One region of the Paenibacillus sp. J22R160 genome, then DNA from elsewhere that is predicted to be linked to it. Evidence: riboswitches for the same ligand, from Rfam matches in the RefSeq annotation. Region 1 holds a riboswitch; each other region holds the start of a gene.
What was found. Region 1 has a riboswitch for ZMP and ZTP ahead of rpiB (ribose 5-phosphate isomerase B). Riboswitches for the same ligand answer to the same signal wherever they lie in the genome.
Positions count from the first base shown of each region.

Region 2: another riboswitch for ZMP and ZTP. It lies ahead of AC58UW_RS06805 (GNAT family N-acetyltransferase); the one in region 1 lies ahead of rpiB (ribose 5-phosphate isomerase B).
Region 3: another riboswitch for ZMP and ZTP. It lies ahead of AC58UW_RS20880 (bifunctional 5,10-methylenetetrahydrofolate dehydrogenase/5,10-methenyltetrahydrofolate cyclohydrolase); the one in region 1 lies ahead of rpiB (ribose 5-phosphate isomerase B).

Region 1 is NZ_JCAUAU010000012.1:30,897-36,485, reverse strand. Features, by position in the region: gene AC58UW_RS21570 (MFS transporter) at 1-935, shown strand, start outside; gene glyA (serine hydroxymethyltransferase) at 1,000-2,250, opposite strand; gene AC58UW_RS21560 (TIGR01440 family protein) at 2,293-2,898, opposite strand; gene rpiB (ribose 5-phosphate isomerase B) at 2,910-3,368, opposite strand; ZMP/ZTP riboswitch at 3,472-3,552, opposite strand; gene AC58UW_RS21550 (low molecular weight protein arginine phosphatase) at 3,609-4,211, opposite strand; gene AC58UW_RS21545 (manganese efflux pump MntP) at 4,273-4,833, opposite strand; gene AC58UW_RS21540 (L-threonylcarbamoyladenylate synthase) at 4,898-5,589, opposite strand, start outside.
Region 2 is NZ_JCAUAU010000002.1:698,794-704,382, reverse strand. Features, by position in the region: gene AC58UW_RS06815 (methyltransferase domain-containing protein) at 9-818, opposite strand; gene AC58UW_RS06810 (Gfo/Idh/MocA family protein) at 1,069-2,145, opposite strand; gene AC58UW_RS06805 (GNAT family N-acetyltransferase) at 2,166-3,239, opposite strand; ZMP/ZTP riboswitch at 3,289-3,368, opposite strand; gene AC58UW_RS06800 (CBO0543 family protein) at 3,431-3,931, opposite strand; gene AC58UW_RS06795 (CBO0543 family protein) at 4,106-4,633, opposite strand; gene AC58UW_RS06790 (alpha/beta hydrolase) at 4,807-5,589, opposite strand, start outside.
Region 3 is NZ_JCAUAU010000011.1:44,286-49,874, reverse strand. Features, by position in the region: gene AC58UW_RS20905 (GH116 family glycosyl-hydrolase) at 1-267, shown strand, start outside; gene AC58UW_RS20900 (nucleotidyltransferase domain-containing protein) at 290-1,123, shown strand; gene AC58UW_RS20895 (hypothetical protein) at 1,201-1,401, shown strand; gene AC58UW_RS20890 (GNAT family N-acetyltransferase) at 1,751-2,206, shown strand; gene AC58UW_RS20885 (GNAT family N-acetyltransferase) at 2,269-2,685, opposite strand; ZMP/ZTP riboswitch at 2,851-2,929, shown strand; gene AC58UW_RS20880 (bifunctional 5,10-methylenetetrahydrofolate dehydrogenase/5,10-methenyltetrahydrofolate cyclohydrolase) at 2,986-3,825, shown strand; gene AC58UW_RS20875 (CBO0543 family protein) at 3,892-4,347, shown strand; gene AC58UW_RS20870 (TolB family protein) at 4,479-5,589, shown strand, end outside.

The DNA.
Region 1 (5,589 bases):
GGCTAAGCAAGCCCGCTGTGGAAGCCATGTTGATTGATGTATCAGGACCCGATACTCGCAAAGCCATCTATCGGATCAATTATTGGTCCAACAATCTGGCCATTTCCGTTGCGGGGATGATTGGTGGTTTCTTCTTTAGCGACTACCTCTTTGAGCTTTTATTTGTTGCTAGCGGAATGTCACTCGTTGCGCTTCTGGTAACAACCTTTTTCATGACAGAAACGATGCCAGCCGAAGTAATTAAGATTAATGATGACGGAGTTCAACCTTCAAGTCCTAAACGTATATCTATGTATACTCGGTATAAAGAGGTACTGCGCGACCGCAGATTCCTCATCTATCTAATCTCCAGTGTACTCATCGTCTCGGTCGAAATGAATTTAAACGGCTATATCGGTATCCGGCTCGCTCAAGATATCCATCACACGCCTTGGTTTCCAGGCATGTCAGCCACCATAGACGGTCTGCCGCTAGTCGGCGTCCTACGAACGGAGAATACGCTTGCCGTTGTCCTGCTCTCCCTCTTTGTTGGCCGCCTGCTCAAAGGAAATTCTGACACCAGAATGATGCTATTCGCCATGTTTCTTAACGTGGCCGGCTATACCTACCTTGTATTCGGCAGCCAACCGATGATGCTTATGCTGCTTATGCTCATTGCCACTATAGGAGAACTGACCTATGTACCTTTAAAACAATCGCTGCTTGTACAACTTGTCCCCGACCACGCCCGCAGCTCCTATATGGCACTCAGCAGCATGACGAATCGCGTTGCCATTATGCTTAGCGGACTGAACATGATCATCGGTGGTTTTCTGCCATCCGGTGCGATGGCGCTGTTCATTCTGCTGACCGGCGTAGCCGGAATTGGCTTGATGGCATCCATTCTGCCGAGCCTGAAGGAAGCGGAGCAAAAGGTGAGTCATGCCGCAGTGTAAAAAAATAAGGGCTGTATCCAAAGGTCGTTGATGACCTCTGATACAGCCCTTTTCTATTTTTTGATTAGTAAGTTAAACCTGGGTACAGCGGATATTGCGACGTCAGATCTTTCACCATGCCGCGAGCTTTCTCAAGCACAGCTTCGTCTTTCGGGCTTTTCAATGTAAGTGCGATTACTTTCGCGATTGTTTGCATAGCTTCTTCATTCATACCGCGGGACGTAACAGCCGGTGTACCTAAGCGGATACCGCTAGTGATGAACGGGCTAGTTGGGTCAAAAGGAATCGCATTTTTGTTCGCCGTAATACCGATTTCATCAAGCACGTGCTCAGCGTCTTTACCTGTAATGTTCAGGTTGCGCAGATCAACCAGCATCAAGTGGTTATCTGTACCGCCGGATACAAGGTTAATGCCTTCAGCTGTCAGTGCAGTCGCCAATGCTTGCGCGTTGTTGATGACGTTTTGACCGTAAGTTTTGAAATCTGGTTGCAGAGCTTCACCGAAGGAAACGGCTTTTGCAGCAATGGTGTGCATCAAAGGACCGCCTTGGGAACCAGGGAATACGGCTTTATCAATCGCTGCTGCCCAAGCTTTGCGCGTAAGAATCATACCGCCGCGAGGACCGCGAAGCGTTTTGTGCGTTGTAGTTGTAACAAAATGTGCATGTGGCACTGGGTTCGGGTGCAAGCCAGCAGCAACTAGACCAGCGATATGCGCCATATCAACGAAGAACAATGCGCCTACATCGTTAGCGATAGAAGCCAGAGCTTCGAAATCAATTGTGCGCGGGTATGCACTTGCACCAGCAACAAGCATGCGAGGCTTATGTTTGAAAGCTGCTTTACGAACATCATCATAGTCGATGCGGAAATCTTTTTCACTTACACCGTAAGCAACGAAGTTGTAAAGAATACCGGAAGCATTAACAGGGCTGCCGTGTGTTAAGTGACCACCATGTGCCAGGTTCATACCTAGAACTGTGTCACCAGGGTTTAGAGCTGCTAGGTAAACAGCCATATTTGCTTGCGCACCAGAGTGCGGTTGAACGTTCGCGTGCTCAGCTCCGAAAAGCTCTTTCGCGCGATCGCGGGCGATATCTTCTACGATGTCTACGTATTCGCAGCCGCCGTAGTATCTTTTGCCTGGGTAACCTTCTGCATATTTGTTTGTCAGCACTGTACCCATTGCTTCAAGGACGGCTTGGCTTACGATGTTTTCAGAAGCGATAAGCTCAATTTTGTCGCGTTGACGACCCAGTTCTAGATTCATTGCTTCTACGATTTTTGGATCTTGTTTGTTTAGAAAGTTTGTCATATGGAATTCCTCCTAAAGGATAGTTGATATCTATAAGTTAGCCTAGCAATCCGCATCTGGCGCGGCTTGCTGATAGAGCTGTTCGGCAGTCTCCGGTGTATAGACAGCTCTTGTGCCACCAATCAGTTTAGGCCGTGTAAACGCCATGGTCACATAAGCATGACCAATATTCCGCACGGGCGGCCGTGCAGGCACAGCAACGCGGCGCAAATGCATCCCGATCAGCGTGCTGCCAATATCAATCCCGGCGTGTGCCTGAATCGTCTCAACGACAACAGGCTTCGCGAAGTGGCGATACGCGTATGAGGCCATTGAACCGCCGGCTTTTGGCACAGGAATGACCGACACAGGCTCAAGCTGAGGGGAGATCGCGAATAGATCTTCCTCGACGATAAGCGCGCGGTTCAAATGTTCGCAGCACTGAAATGCCAAGTGCAAACCGAACTCGCGGCTGATGCGCTGCGCCGTTTCAAAAATCGGCCGAGCTGCATCCAGCGTCCCGGATGTTCCAATCCGATGTCCGAGTATTTCACTCGTGCTTGTACCAATGACCAGAATTTGGCCTGGCCGTAGATTGCCCACCTTAACCAACTCACGAAGATTTGTTTCCAAATCCTCTGCGATCGTGTGAAGTATGGAATTTGTCATTGTGGTCACCCTTATGGATGAATCGCGAAGCGATCTTCAATGCTTTGCAACTTGTTGATGCGGTTCTGGTGACGGACACCTTGTGAAAACTCTGTTTCCAGCCAAATTTTCACGATTTCCTCGGCAACACCCGGTCCGATGACACGCTCGCCTATGGCTAGTACATTCGTATCATTGTGCTCCCGCGTCGCTTTTGCTGAGAATAGATCATGGACCAATGCACAACGGATGCCTGGCACCTTATTCGCGGCGATCGACATCCCGATGCCTGTTCCGCAGATCAGAATCCCCTTGTCAGCTTGGCCTGAGACTACATCGTCGCAAACCTTCATCGCATAATCCGGGTAATCAACGGAATCTGCTGAGCTGCACCCATAATCTATGACCTGATGGCCTAATGATTCAATAAAAGGAATGATAACATCTTTCAAACGGTAGCCTGCATGATCCGCACCTAAGGCAATTTTCATGGATAGAACGCTCCTTTGCTTGTTCGAATTCGACCATTCTATTATATCCCAAAGTCCACCAGAAAACGAAAAAAAGAGCGGACACGCTAGAAATAGCGCGTTGCTCTTTTGCCCAGGCGACCGGCCGTATAGCTCAATGCTCCATTGTGGTTACTCCCACTCGTCGCCAGTTACATTGAGTCTTGCTTGATACATCCATCTTATCGCATTATACGCGAGGTGTAAAGATGTCTCCGCAAATCATTTCCCAGTCTGCGGGTCAACTTTTCGCTCGCGAAGCTTTTTAACCAATTTATCTAAACTTCCGCTAATTTCAACCGCCGTTTGCCGGTAAACCTCCAATGGGCCTCCGAACGGGTCAGAAATATCGTAATCTGGAATTGAATCTTCAAGCAAATAAATCCGATTTCTCTCTTGGGCGGTTACCGTTTGTGAAAGAGCCTGCTTAAGCTGAACTTCCGTCACCAGCTTTTCCCTTTCCTCTATCGCCTGAAGGATCCGATGATCGTCCTCTACATATTCTTTGAGTGTAAAAATCTTATCAATCGAACCTGGGAACCGCTGGATAACCGTACGTTTATGCCCCATCGTCATCGTCAAAATGATATCTGCCCACTTCACTTCAGACTCCTGAATCGCTAATGAACGAATGGACTCTTTGAATCCTGCTTCTTGCAGCAGTGCTGCGCTATTTCGGGAGATCGGAGCGCCCGTCATCGCGGATACTCCTGCTGAACGAACTTCCGCCGCAAGTCCTTCTTGGTGCACCCTGATACGCAGCAAACCTTCGGCTAATGGACTGCGGCACGTATTTCCTGTACAGACAAATAGAATTCGCAACATGTGATCCTCCTAAAGAAACTTTCTAATTAACATAGGCAGAGCCTGCTCCGCCTCTATTGTATCATAGCAAAAACTTGATCCCAAACGCGAGCAAAATAAGCCCGCCAAACGCTTCGCCATACTCCCCAACCCAGCCATTCACCCGTCTGCCGACCAATAATCCGGCTACAGAGAGCAACGCGCCGAACAAACCAAATACAAGCACAGTTAACAGGATATCCGTCGCGAACATCCCCAAGGATACACCTACTGAGAACGAATCTATACTCACACTAAGCGCGAAAATCGTAAGCCCCCATAAAGATCTATAATCAAAAGAAGTTGCTTCCTCTCCGCGGATCGAACTATATATCATATGAGAGCCCAAAAGAATGAGCAAACATCCGCCAGCTGCAGTGGCCACATTACCAAGCAGGAGCGAGACATATTGTCCCATAAACATGCCCATTAATGGCATTATGATGTGAAAAATACCAATCACAATGCTTATTTTTAAAATATCCACCAAGCGAATCCCTTTCATGCCGATACCAATTCCCAAGGAAAAAGCATCCAAACCCAAGGCTATCGCCATGATGAATATGGTGATTGTCTGTCCAAATTCAACGCCAGTTACGAGCATAAGTGCTGTCCCCCTTGTCCGCTTTCTTAACCAAGATATGCGGACAAACTGGGAATCATGCTAGCTAAACACGTACAAGCCGATGACCGGCTGCCTTGCGCAGACGATTCATAATCGCCTGACCAATACCCGTTTCCGGACAACCTTCTGCGGCAATATACTGAATCTCTTGCTGATCAAATTGCCTTAATGCAGCATACAACTCCTGGGCAATTGTTTCTGGCTCAGCTAACGAGCCGCAGGCAATGACCAAATCAGCTTCAAATTGAGAGGCTCTTTCATCAAAAGTAAGGATACCCGTCGATTCCCCTCGCTCCATAGCGGCATGAATGTCGCGCTGAATCCAAGCAGCCACTGCAGCTGCGTCGTCTCCATATACAATATGCATGTATCCTTTTGGCGCGTAATGCGTATACTTCATCCCCGGAGCCCTGGGTGTTTCCGAAACCTGCACATCTCCCTGTTCAGCCTCATGAATTCGAATAGCTGGCAACGTGGCCTGCAGCTGCTCTGCCGTAACGCCGCCTGGGCGCAAAATATATAGCTGGCCGTCTAAAAGCTGAATTACCGTCGATTCAACACCGACACCCGTCCCGCCACCATCCACAATACCTCCGATTCGACCGTCAAGATCTTCTCGAACATGTGATGCCTGTGTTGGACTCGGTCGGCCAGAACTGTTGGCGCTTGGTGCTGCAATAGGAAGTTCTGTTTTGCGAAGCAGCTCCAGGGCCACAGGATGATCAGGTATACGTA
Region 2 (5,589 bases), on a different contig from region 1:
AACAGTAGTCAACCTTTCGTGGCTTGTAGCGAAAATGTGAGTGGAATATGGTTGGCGGAGTCTTTCCATCGCCACTGTCCGTCCTCGCCTTGTGCCATGAATGGCAATCGTTGATTACTACCATGGGAAAACTCATGGAGATAGTCCAAGCGAAGTCCTGCGGCTATCAAAGCATTCAATATATCACTGAAACTGTAGCTCCAGACATACTCGACACCTCGTTGATTAGCCCCTGGATCAGAATGTGGTACAAGTCCCTCGATCCGAATGGGTTCCTCCGTGTGAAAGTATGGATAGCGTGTGAGCAAATCGGCCACATCGGCAGCATCATCAAAGACATTGAGAAACGGATGCTCCTCCTGTAGGTATAATACCCCGCCAGGTCTGAGGAAATGCGCGATAATCTTCGCCCACCGATCTAGATCAGAGAGCCAAAACAAGACACCGCCTGACGTAAAAACGATATCGAACTTATCATCGAGTATCTTTGGCAGTTCATAAATGTCCGTGCAGAGAAAGCGCGCGTCCAGCCCTGTTTCTTTGCTCAAACACTCGGCGAGTGCAATCGCATCCTCTGAGAAATCTACCCCTGTAACCTGTGCACCGAGACGAGCCCAGGAAAGCGTATCCAAACCAAAGTGACACTGGAGGTGCAGCAACGACTTACCTGCCACATCGCGCAGTTCCTCCCGTTCAATCGGACCTAGGGTAGACTTGCCTGCCTTGAACCCTGCGATATCATATCTGGCTGTACTGGCGGCATTGACGGCGGTGCGGACGTTCCAGTGCGCTCGGTTCTGTTCCGTATAATCGGTCATGGATGAATCGCTCCTCTGACGTTCAGTCTTTGGCTGGCAACAGTTTAGAAGAAACTTGAAGGATTGGATGTATAACAAGAATATACAGAGAGCTCGTTCCAGTATGTCTGTTCTTTATTTCTTTCGCCCAATTACTCTCGTGACCGTGGCTTCGAGCATCCGTGGTCTGTTCCCTTCCACGTAATAGAGGCTGCCATTATACCGGCAGCCTCGTTCTGTATACGTTAATTTATGCTAATGCATGTTCACATTAAAACGCCCAGGGTTGTGTCGTCGTCGAGAGCTCCTCTCCTGACTCGATTGCCGCCTGCATCAGGATAGACAAATAATGATCCTGCATCGCCTCTTCCAACCCATAGCATGCTGGCCCACCTTGCACATAGTCCGCCATCTTAGCCAAACTCGTAGCAATGGCGATTTCATCGTCAGATAAACGCCCAGGAATGAACGGATTTTCATACACCCACTCATCATTAGCGGTAATCCCTCGGTGATAATACCCTTCTAGGTTACCATTATGTCCTGTATCGACTCTTCGGAGTTCGCCCTGGATTGGTGTCCTGAAATCACGCAAATACCGGAACGTTTCGTTCATTAATTCTCCGCGGCTTCCGCGAACGAGTACTCGATTACTGCGAATCCAAGAGAAATACTGATCCCCTGTAAAATCAAACAGAGCCAGTTTGTCTCCAAAACGAAGTGTAACGATATCCTGTACGGAATCACCGATCACTTCACTTTCGGGGGGTCCATAACGCCCCGGGCCTTTCACGAGATTGGACGTAAACCTCTGCCCCCTGATGACAGCGTTCTCGAATTCTATGCCTAGCATTTTTCGGATCAGACTGATTCCATGATAGCCGTGAGCGGCCGAGACTTGTACTTGTGAAACGTCACCGAGTTTACCCGACCTCGCGAAAGCAATATGTGCAGCATGCATCGGTTGATATAGATACTGTTCGGCTACCTGTACGCGCCCTTTCAGCTTTCGGAGCGACTCGTACAAGGCAATCATGCCAGGGATGTCCCTAGCCGGAGGTGTCTCTGTCAATACCGGAATGCCCCGCTCTGCCAGCTCCAGTGTACAGGAAGGCGCAGCATCCCATGGCACAGAAACTACCGCAAACATGAGCGACCCGCTTGAAGCAAAAGATTCCATATCACGATAGGTTTTCACACCCCATTCATCCTCAATCTCCTTGCCGCGTTCCTCGTCACGGACAAGCATCGCCTTGACAGCGAATCGCTGCGGCAATGCCTTTGCAATACGTAAATAAAAATCAGCTCTCCACCCTCTACCAACAATACCGAATTCGATTAATGACATAATTATTCCCTCGCTTTCGTTTAGATACGTCGTTCATACAAACTAGCGGCCCAGCCTTGGGATTCATATCGACCACAAAACGTGAATCCTTCACGGGTGTAATACCCATTAAGCGCCGCGTTACCAGCCATACAATCTAGACGCAGCCAAGATTTGCCTTGTTCTTCTATGTAGCCCTCTGCCCAATTGAGCAGTCGCGTGCCAATTCCCATACCTGGATAGTCCCGGGAAGCAGCCAGTCGATGTACATAACCAGCATCTTCGTGGAACTGATCTCCCCAAATCTCTTCATCTCTCCAATGAACGGATAGACAGCCGATAGGCACTCCATCCATGTGCGCCACAAATAACTCATTCTGCTCAATTAATTCGGAGACATAAGCATGCGTAAACCTTTCCTCGCGCCACTGGACAAAGCCTTGCGTCCGCTCAATCCATCGTGCCGCATTGACCAAAAGTTCACGCACCGCTTCCGCATCTTCCAATTCCGCTCTTCGAATGTCCAGCTTACCATGCCAACGGTACTCTAACAGCGCAGCTGTTTCCATCGCCAATGATTCGCTAGACATCCTTGCCACGACATGTAATGCAGCGTCGAACCCAGTAGTTACACCACCGGACATGACAATCCTGCCGTTATCGACATACCGGACATTCTCAACTACCGTTGTAGCTGGTGAAACCATGCTCCGTAAAAGATCGTAAGCCCTCCGATTTGTTGTCACTCGAAGCCCCTCCAACAAATCAGCTTTTGCCAGCAACAGAGCTCCCGTACATACCGAAAGTACAATTGCGGCATGACTCGCGGCCTCGCGAATCCAGGTGATCAGTCGTGAATTGGTTATTTCTGTGCGAGCTCCGAACCCTCCTGGTACGATGAGAATGTCAATCGCTGGGCAAGTATCAAAGCTATATTGTGGCGTGATCGTGATGCCGCTAACGGTTGTCACTGGGATTCCCTTTTCGGCAACTGTAAATACCTGAAAATGGCTACCCAAGTACCCAGCCACCCCAAAAACATCATGAGGCCCAGTAAAATCCAACGTATCCACCTTATTATACAACACAACTCCGACATTCCTTGCCTTCTTCATCGACTTCATCTCCTTAGAAATAAAAAGAGCATTTGACCCATCGGATCAAACACTCTGCCCAGGCGATCGGCTATATGTCATAAGCGCTCCCCCGTAGTCCTCTACGTTTCGCCAGTTACGCGTACCAGAATTTACCTAAATTATACTTATTAAAAGTAAAGACGTCTAGATGAAATTAATTTATTCTTTATTCATCTAATCGGAACTTTAAATAGAAGTAATAATACAATAGTTACTGGTATTGAGATCGAATACGCAAGTAATGGCCGGCAAAAATGTAATCGAAGCAATGGGAAGGTGATTATATTGAATACAATTGAATAAAACATAGTCCAACCGTTATAATGTTTAATCGCTCCTGTAAGCAAATAAATGACCTCAATAAAGGAGTATATGACCACCCAAAAACCTATCCACAATGTTGACTTAGCAACTCCGTGAGGGTACAAGCCAAGGAATATCAGTGCTGTAGAGGCAAATACCACCAAACAGCTTAACTCGACACCAATATAACTATGAATTGGCGGTTTTGGCTGATGCTGCCATAGTGGATAATTATAGGTCAGCAACATATAAAAGACGTCTCCAAGCAAGAAATACAACATCGTTGAATGATATTTTTGCCAATTTCTCCAGTCGCCCCAACGCCATGCCGCAAGTATAAATAATATTGCCACAGCAATGAAAAGCATTTGATTACCCCGTTACTTTGAATCTTTCGTTTTCCTCTTATAATTCCCAGTCCCTATATACGTATACGCACTTCATCCTCTGTTTGAACGCAACACCAGTAAATGAGAGCCGCATTACAGTTATTGACTCATTGTTGAAAGCTTCCCCGTTGTCGCGGAACCCGAAGCTATCTTTCACTTTTTTGGTTTCCAGTATTCGACGAATCCTCTCGTCAAAATGCCCGTGAGAATATAGAAAATGAAAGAATAGAAGTAGTTCCACCCATAATAAGTGATCGTTTGAGCCCAAATAGAGAATGGTTCACCAATAAATGCAAAAATAGCAGCTTGAAATAATAAAGCAATGGTAAAAGATTTCCATGTTCTAAAGTACTGATAGATCAGCATTTGTGCAACCGGAACGACAGAAAAGTCAAAAGGAAACCCAATAAGTGAATAGGGTAATAATTTATTGGGATACACCCAAGCACCGATTTCTGAACCAAGATCATCCGTAAAGGACGTAAAGATTACAACCATTAGTCCAAAAAACCAAATAGAGTGTGCTCTTTTGCGGTCAATCAGCTTGAGCAATAGAATCCATGGAATGATTAGACCAATAAGCAAGAACCACCACTGCCAAGTAAAAACGCTACTATTCAACCATCTATCCAGCTCGAATTGGGCAGCTTTTTGCTGCATGTCATGCAATTGCTCATTCATCGTTATTCCCTCGACCACTAAAAAATTTTCACATCATGTTAATTTTACCCTTATACTTGCTGCGTTAACCTGACTGTTTGATCATGGAATGTCCTTTCGCATGTCTTGGTATCCTTATATACATAAAAAAAATGCAGGTCCAAAACAATTAAATTGTTTCGAACCTGCATTTTTTATCCGCGAATCCATGAATTTGCCAACAGAATAGCGCCTTTTGCTGCACCTGTATCCGCTAGGGCGTTGAGCATGACGAAATCATGAATTGTACCTTGGAAGCGCGCAGCAGTAACCCGAACTCCTGCTTCTCTCAGTTTATTCGCATAGGCTTCTCCTTCATCCCTTAGTACGTCCGCTTCAGCTGTAATTACAAGTGCTTCCGGGAGTCCTTTCAGTTGTTCTATCGAAGCTCTTAAAGGTGAGGCAGTAATTTGTGCTCTTTCGCTTGGGTCAGTCGTATACTGGTCCCAGAACCATTTCATAGCATCCTTGCGGAGGAAATATCCTGTTGAAAAATCCGTATAGGATTCTGTCTCAAATGAAGCGTCAGTTACCGGGTAGAAGAGCAACTGTTTGCGGATATGAGGGCCTCCGCGCTCTTTGGCCATTAATGTAATGGCAGCACTCATGTTACCTCCGACACTATCCCCTGCAACTATTATGTTGTTTAAATCGAATCCCTTTTCGCTGCCTTGTTCGGCAACCCATTTTAGGGCTGTAAATACTTCCTCAATTGCAACGGGGTATCTTGCTTCCGGTGATAGGCTATAGTTTGTAAAAACAACCGCGGATTGAGACCCAACCGCTAGTTCTCGAATCAATCGATCATGCGTGTGCGCATTTCCGAAGACCCAGCCTGCACCATGAGTGTAGAGAATCACCGGTAATGTATCTGACTTATTTTGAGGACGAAGAATAGTTAGAGAGATGTCCCCGTTGGGTCCTCCCGGAATTGCTAC
Region 3 (5,589 bases), on a different contig from region 1:
AAATGGCAGGAAGACGAATTCCGCAGTTTCTGGAGCTTGAACGACGGTTGGGGTGAGTTCCGCAGCAAGGCTGGACAGCTGGAGCTGGAGGTTAAGATGGGGACACTGTCGTTATCCAGTTTCGGCAGCGAATTGTTGAAAGGGCGCGACATTCAAAGCGTCTGGCTTGGCGGAGACGAGGTAGCCCTAGTTCGATCAGAGGGGAAAGTATTATTTAAAGAAAAGATCACTCTTGATCCAGCGAAGCCCCTTATCGTAAAGTTTTAGTATCAAGGAAGGTGATTCGTCTATGGAAGCCAATGAAGTTATTCAAACGGCCGTAGAGCAGCTGCAAAAAGTTGAAGGAATCGCTGCTATTGTATTAGGCGGTTCACGTGCCTGCGGCACCGAAACACCGGAGTCAGATATTGACATCGGCGTGTACTATCGCCCAGATCAGCCGATTGACCTTGCAGCTTTGGAGAAAGCTGCAGGGTCGCTCGATGATCAGCACCGCAGCGGACTTATCACGCCAATCGGCGGCTGGGGGCCGTGGATCAATGGCGGCGGTTGGCTTAACAGCGGCGGCTTTCCCTTGGATGTGCTGTATCGGGATGCCGCGAAAGTGTCGGGCGTCATTGAGGACTGCCGGCAGGGCCGGATCGATATCCACTATCAGCCAGGTCATCCGCATGGCTTCTGCACATCGATCTACATGGGAGAAGTCGCGCGCTGCCGGCCGCTCTGGGATCCGGATGGTCTCGTCGCTGAAATGAAGGTGAAGACAACTCCGTATCCGGATGCGCTGCGGCAAGCGACAATCGCGAAATTCATGTGGGAAGCTGATTTCTCCATAGCTAACGCTAAAAAAGCTTTGGGGCGTAACGATGTTTCCTACGCAGCAGGGCATCTATTTCGAACCGTAAGCTGCTTGGTTCAAGTCTTGTTCGCGTGCAATGGGCAGTATTTGCTGAACGAAAAAGGGGCCGTCGCTCAGTGCAGTCATTTCGCAGCAGCTCCTGCTGATTTCGAGAGGCGAATCCAGGAGGGATTCGCTTGCATGACGGCCGATCGCTCGGATTTAGCGAGGGCGATTGCTATTTTTGCGGCGCTTGTTGGTGAGGTTCAGGCGCTTGCTGGTTAGGGAGTTTTAGGAGGCGGAACTACAGGCCGCTATTCCGCTGAAAAGGCGCATTTATTGGCTGCAAGGGGGCAGCTCTTGTGGAAGCGGGCAACCGCGAGGATGCGGTGGATTACTTGTACTTAACGCCGATTACTCCTGCTATTTTCCGTAATTGCTCCAATTATTATCAATTAACTGGATTTTCTACCACTAATTTCGCCAATCTAGTACATTTTCGGGTAGCTACGGAACATTTAACTGGAGTTACTACCGCTATTTCGGTCCCTGCGACCGTGTAGCTCAGAATAACGGTAGCTTTTCCATCTATTCTATTTAAAGCTGTCCACGGTGAATCGAAAACCTCGCCTGTTCCTTAGTTTGATGCCTTAGAATTTGTTACTGACGGGTGTGGTGGAAGTTGGTTGTATTGGTGAATAGTGTGATGGGATGATGTGACTGATAAAGTAGCTAGCTTGAAGCCTGACGGAGTAGGATCCGTCAGGTTTTTTATTGATTCTCTAATAAATTCTTCGCAGATGCACCTTCTTAAAATTTCGTTAACAAAAGGGTTTTGACCTTAGGCAAATTCATGTACAATATAACGTAGAATTAGAGAGTAAGAATAAGGAGAGATTCAGAATGGCAGCTTTGGATATTAAAATCGATGATTTAACAGGTCCTGAGGTACAAGCATTAATCCTTGAACATCTGAAAGGGATGTCAGAGCTTTCACCACCAGAAAGCATGCATGCCCTGAATATCGATGGGCTCAAATCACCAAAAGTCACATTTTGGAGTGCATGGGATCAGGGACAACTAGCTGGATGCGGTGCGATGAAAGAACTTGACTCCGAACACGGTGAGATAAAATCCATGCGAACTGCTTCAGCCCATCTACGAAAAGGGGTTGCCAGACAGCTTCTAGAACACATTATTGGGGAAGCTAAGCAACGTGGCTATCAACGAATAAGTCTGGAAACAGGCTCCATGGAAGCCTTCGAACCTGCAAGAAGACTTTATGCAAACTTCGGGTTTGAATATTGTTTGCCGTTTGCAGATTACACCGATGACCCTCTTAGTTCATTTATGACATTAAAATTATAAAAAAAGGCTGCTGGACCAATAGGTCTAGGCAGCCTATTCTTATGTGCCTTTTAAGAGGACGTTTAAGGCGTTTTCGAATAAACGAAAAATCCGCTTCTTTTTTCCCAGCCCGCCGCCGTCCAGAAAGAATGACCAAGATCATTATTTTCGAGTACAAAAATGTGACATTTCTCAATGCCTATTTCTCTTAACTGAGCCAAACTCTTCTCTACGAGCCGATGCCCAATCCTTTGTTTTCGATTTTCAGGATTTACAGCTAAGTGGTAGATAAACCCTCTTCTGCCATCATGTCCGGCTAAAATAGTTCCAATGACCTTACTGTCCGCTTCGCAAACGAAACAAAATCCTTTATTTCTATGCAGATAGCTCCCGATATTAGATTTAGAATCTGCTTCACTTAATACAAGACCTTCAATCTGACTCCAGAGTAAATAGGCTTGCTCATAATCCTCAATTGTCATTTCTCGAATAGTGGACATCTATGAATTCTCCTTTGAATGATACATGTTTTAACGTCATTTTATTATCATAAATTGTAACTAGTTATTTTCATTAAGACAATACAGCATCATTTTGTACAGTTTTAGTTTTTTTTCATACGCATTGAAATCTATGTCATTCGTTGTTATCATGAATTCATACAAGCAACTGTGTGTGACTGGCGGAACATGGGTAACCATGAGGGAGCACATAGATAATCAGCCGTACGCCTGGGCAGAGGTAAGGGGATAACCCCTTACCTCTTTGCGTTTCAAATTTACTCAAAAGGGATGATCAACATGTCAACAGAAACAGTAATCTTGGATGGTAATCGAGTCGCAGACGCCATAAAGGAATCGTTGCTCAGCAGAGTAGCCAATTTGGCCGAAAAAGGAATCGTCCCTTGTTTAGCGACTGTGCTAGTCGGTGATGACCCTGCTTCAGCCACTTACGTACGGATGAAAGGAAATGCCTGCAAGCGACTCGGCATTGCATCTATTCGTGTTGTTCTTCCTGAGCAAACGACAACAGAGGAGTTAATTGCAGCAATTAACAAGCTTAATGATGACAATAGCGTGCATGGTATATTGTTGCAGCACCCAGTCCCGAAGCAGATCGATGAAAGGGCAGCTTTTGAGGCGATACATATCGATAAAGATGTCGATGGTGTAACGACATTGGGATTTGCTCAGAATGCTTTTGGATTTGCTGAGTTCCCTTCCTGTACGCCAGCGGCGATAATTGCTATTTTAGACTATTACCAAATTCCTGTAGAAGGTAAACACGCGGTTGTCATTGGCAGAAGTCCAATTCTCGGCAAACCTGTTTCCTTGATGCTTCTAAATAAAAATGCAACGGTTACGACCTGCCATTCGAAAACAACGGATTTGGCCGATATCGTGCGATTAGGGGATATTGTCGTAGCTGCAGTGGGTAAACCGCAATTTGTTCAAGGTGATTGGCTAAAACCAGGGGCGGTTGTTTTGGATGCAGGTTACAATCCCGGGAACATCGGGGATGTCGATTATGAGGCTTGTATCAAGGTGGCCTCGGCCATTACACCGGTTCCAGCCGGGGTCGGTCCAGTAACCATTGCAACCTTACTTAAACATACGGTCGATGCCGCTGAAAAAATGTAAACATCATATTTTCACCAACAACTGGAAATACTAGGGGATCTAGAGTAATGAGGTGAAAATCAAATCATGCTGTTTAACATTATTGTAGGATTTATAATCCCCTGGGTGTTTGGCATCTATCTGTATAGGAAGTCTCGTATTATTGTATTTCTTATAAGTCCAATTACAGTCACCATATCTGGATTGATCAACGATACAGGGTATCATTTGGAATTCTGGGACTTTACACCATTGATTGAAAATGATGAGACACTATCGGCACTTCCGCTTGATCTAGGTCTTTATCCCGTAATGGCGGGATATATGATTTATTGGATTAGAAAAAATAATCGGCATGCGCTTCTGAAAATAGGCTTTTTTTGCCTGGCTACGACGGCTCTGGAATACTTGGCATATATGTTTGACAAAGTAGAATACAGCAATCACTGGAATATAGGTTGGACCTTTGTATCCTATATCCTTGCTTATGGCCTAGTTTATTTGTACTATAGGCTCTTGGTAAGATACGGCTATTTCAAATGAAAAACTCTTAATGGCTCTTCGGACCTGTGTTCAGAGGGAGTTGTTAAGAGTTTTTTGTTGCCCCTTATTCAGGAATAATTTGGATCAACATGTTAAAAATACTCCTGTACCACTTAAAGAGGGGGTAACAGATGAAAATAAAAATCATTTTAATCAGCCTGTTGATTTCAGTCTTATGGTGTCATGCTGGATTTGCTGAACCAAAGCATTCCATACAAGCTGCTTTTGTACGCGGCGGCGGTCTCTGGGTCATTAAAGACGACAAGGAGCTGCAAGTAACGCAAAATCAAAAGGTGAGCGAGCCCAAGTGGTCATCGGATGGGAGATTCATTGCTTACTCTCTTGCCCTTGGCGAACAGCAGCATGAGATATGGGTGTACAGCATGGAGATGAAAAAACATCGCCGTGTGTATCCAGGCGGTGACAATTTTCAGTGGTCTCCCGATAAGAATGATCTTGCTTTTAAAATAGATGGCGTTTTGAATATCGCAAGGGTTAGCCGCGATAAAGTGGAACCCTTTAGGAACGTCACTCTCGGTGTGGATAACTACTCATGGCTGCCTGATGGCAGCGGATTTCTGGTATCTTCACCGGCTCAACTGCGCCCATCCGGGTGGACGAATGTTGAATTGTTCATGGTTCCGGCAGATGCCAAAATGGACCCCAATAAGAGTAAGCATTTTTATACGCTTCCTACGGAATCACCTAGCTTTTTCGCCGTCGGCACTAGCATATTTAAGTGGTCAAATGATAAGAAATGGATCTCGTTTACCGCGAATCCGACGGCGTCATTGTCAGCTGACGGCAATGCCTTATGCGTGTTGTCTGCGGATGGCAACCAGTTTCAGCAGTTGGATAACATGCTTCATTACCCGCAGTGGTTTGCGTGGTCGCCTATGAAGGCCCGACTTGCTTATATTGCAGGGGAAGGCCGAATGGCCGTGCAGAATAAACATTTGAAGCTCAAGGACCTCCCGGCTATGAAGCCTGCTTCCTTTACGCCGCAAGGATTCGCTGATCGTGATTTTACATGGGAAAATGACCGAATGATTATTGTTTCAAGGTCTAAGGAGTCCAAAGAGGATGCCGCGTGGCCGCTTCCCGCTTTGTATCAGGTGAGCCTTTCAAATAAAGAGCAGAAGCAACTCACGAACCCACCGAAAAAAAACGGAGACTTCGGACCGTACATGCTCAGGAAGAGTAATAAACTGACGTGGATTCGGTCTGATGGAAATCATGCGG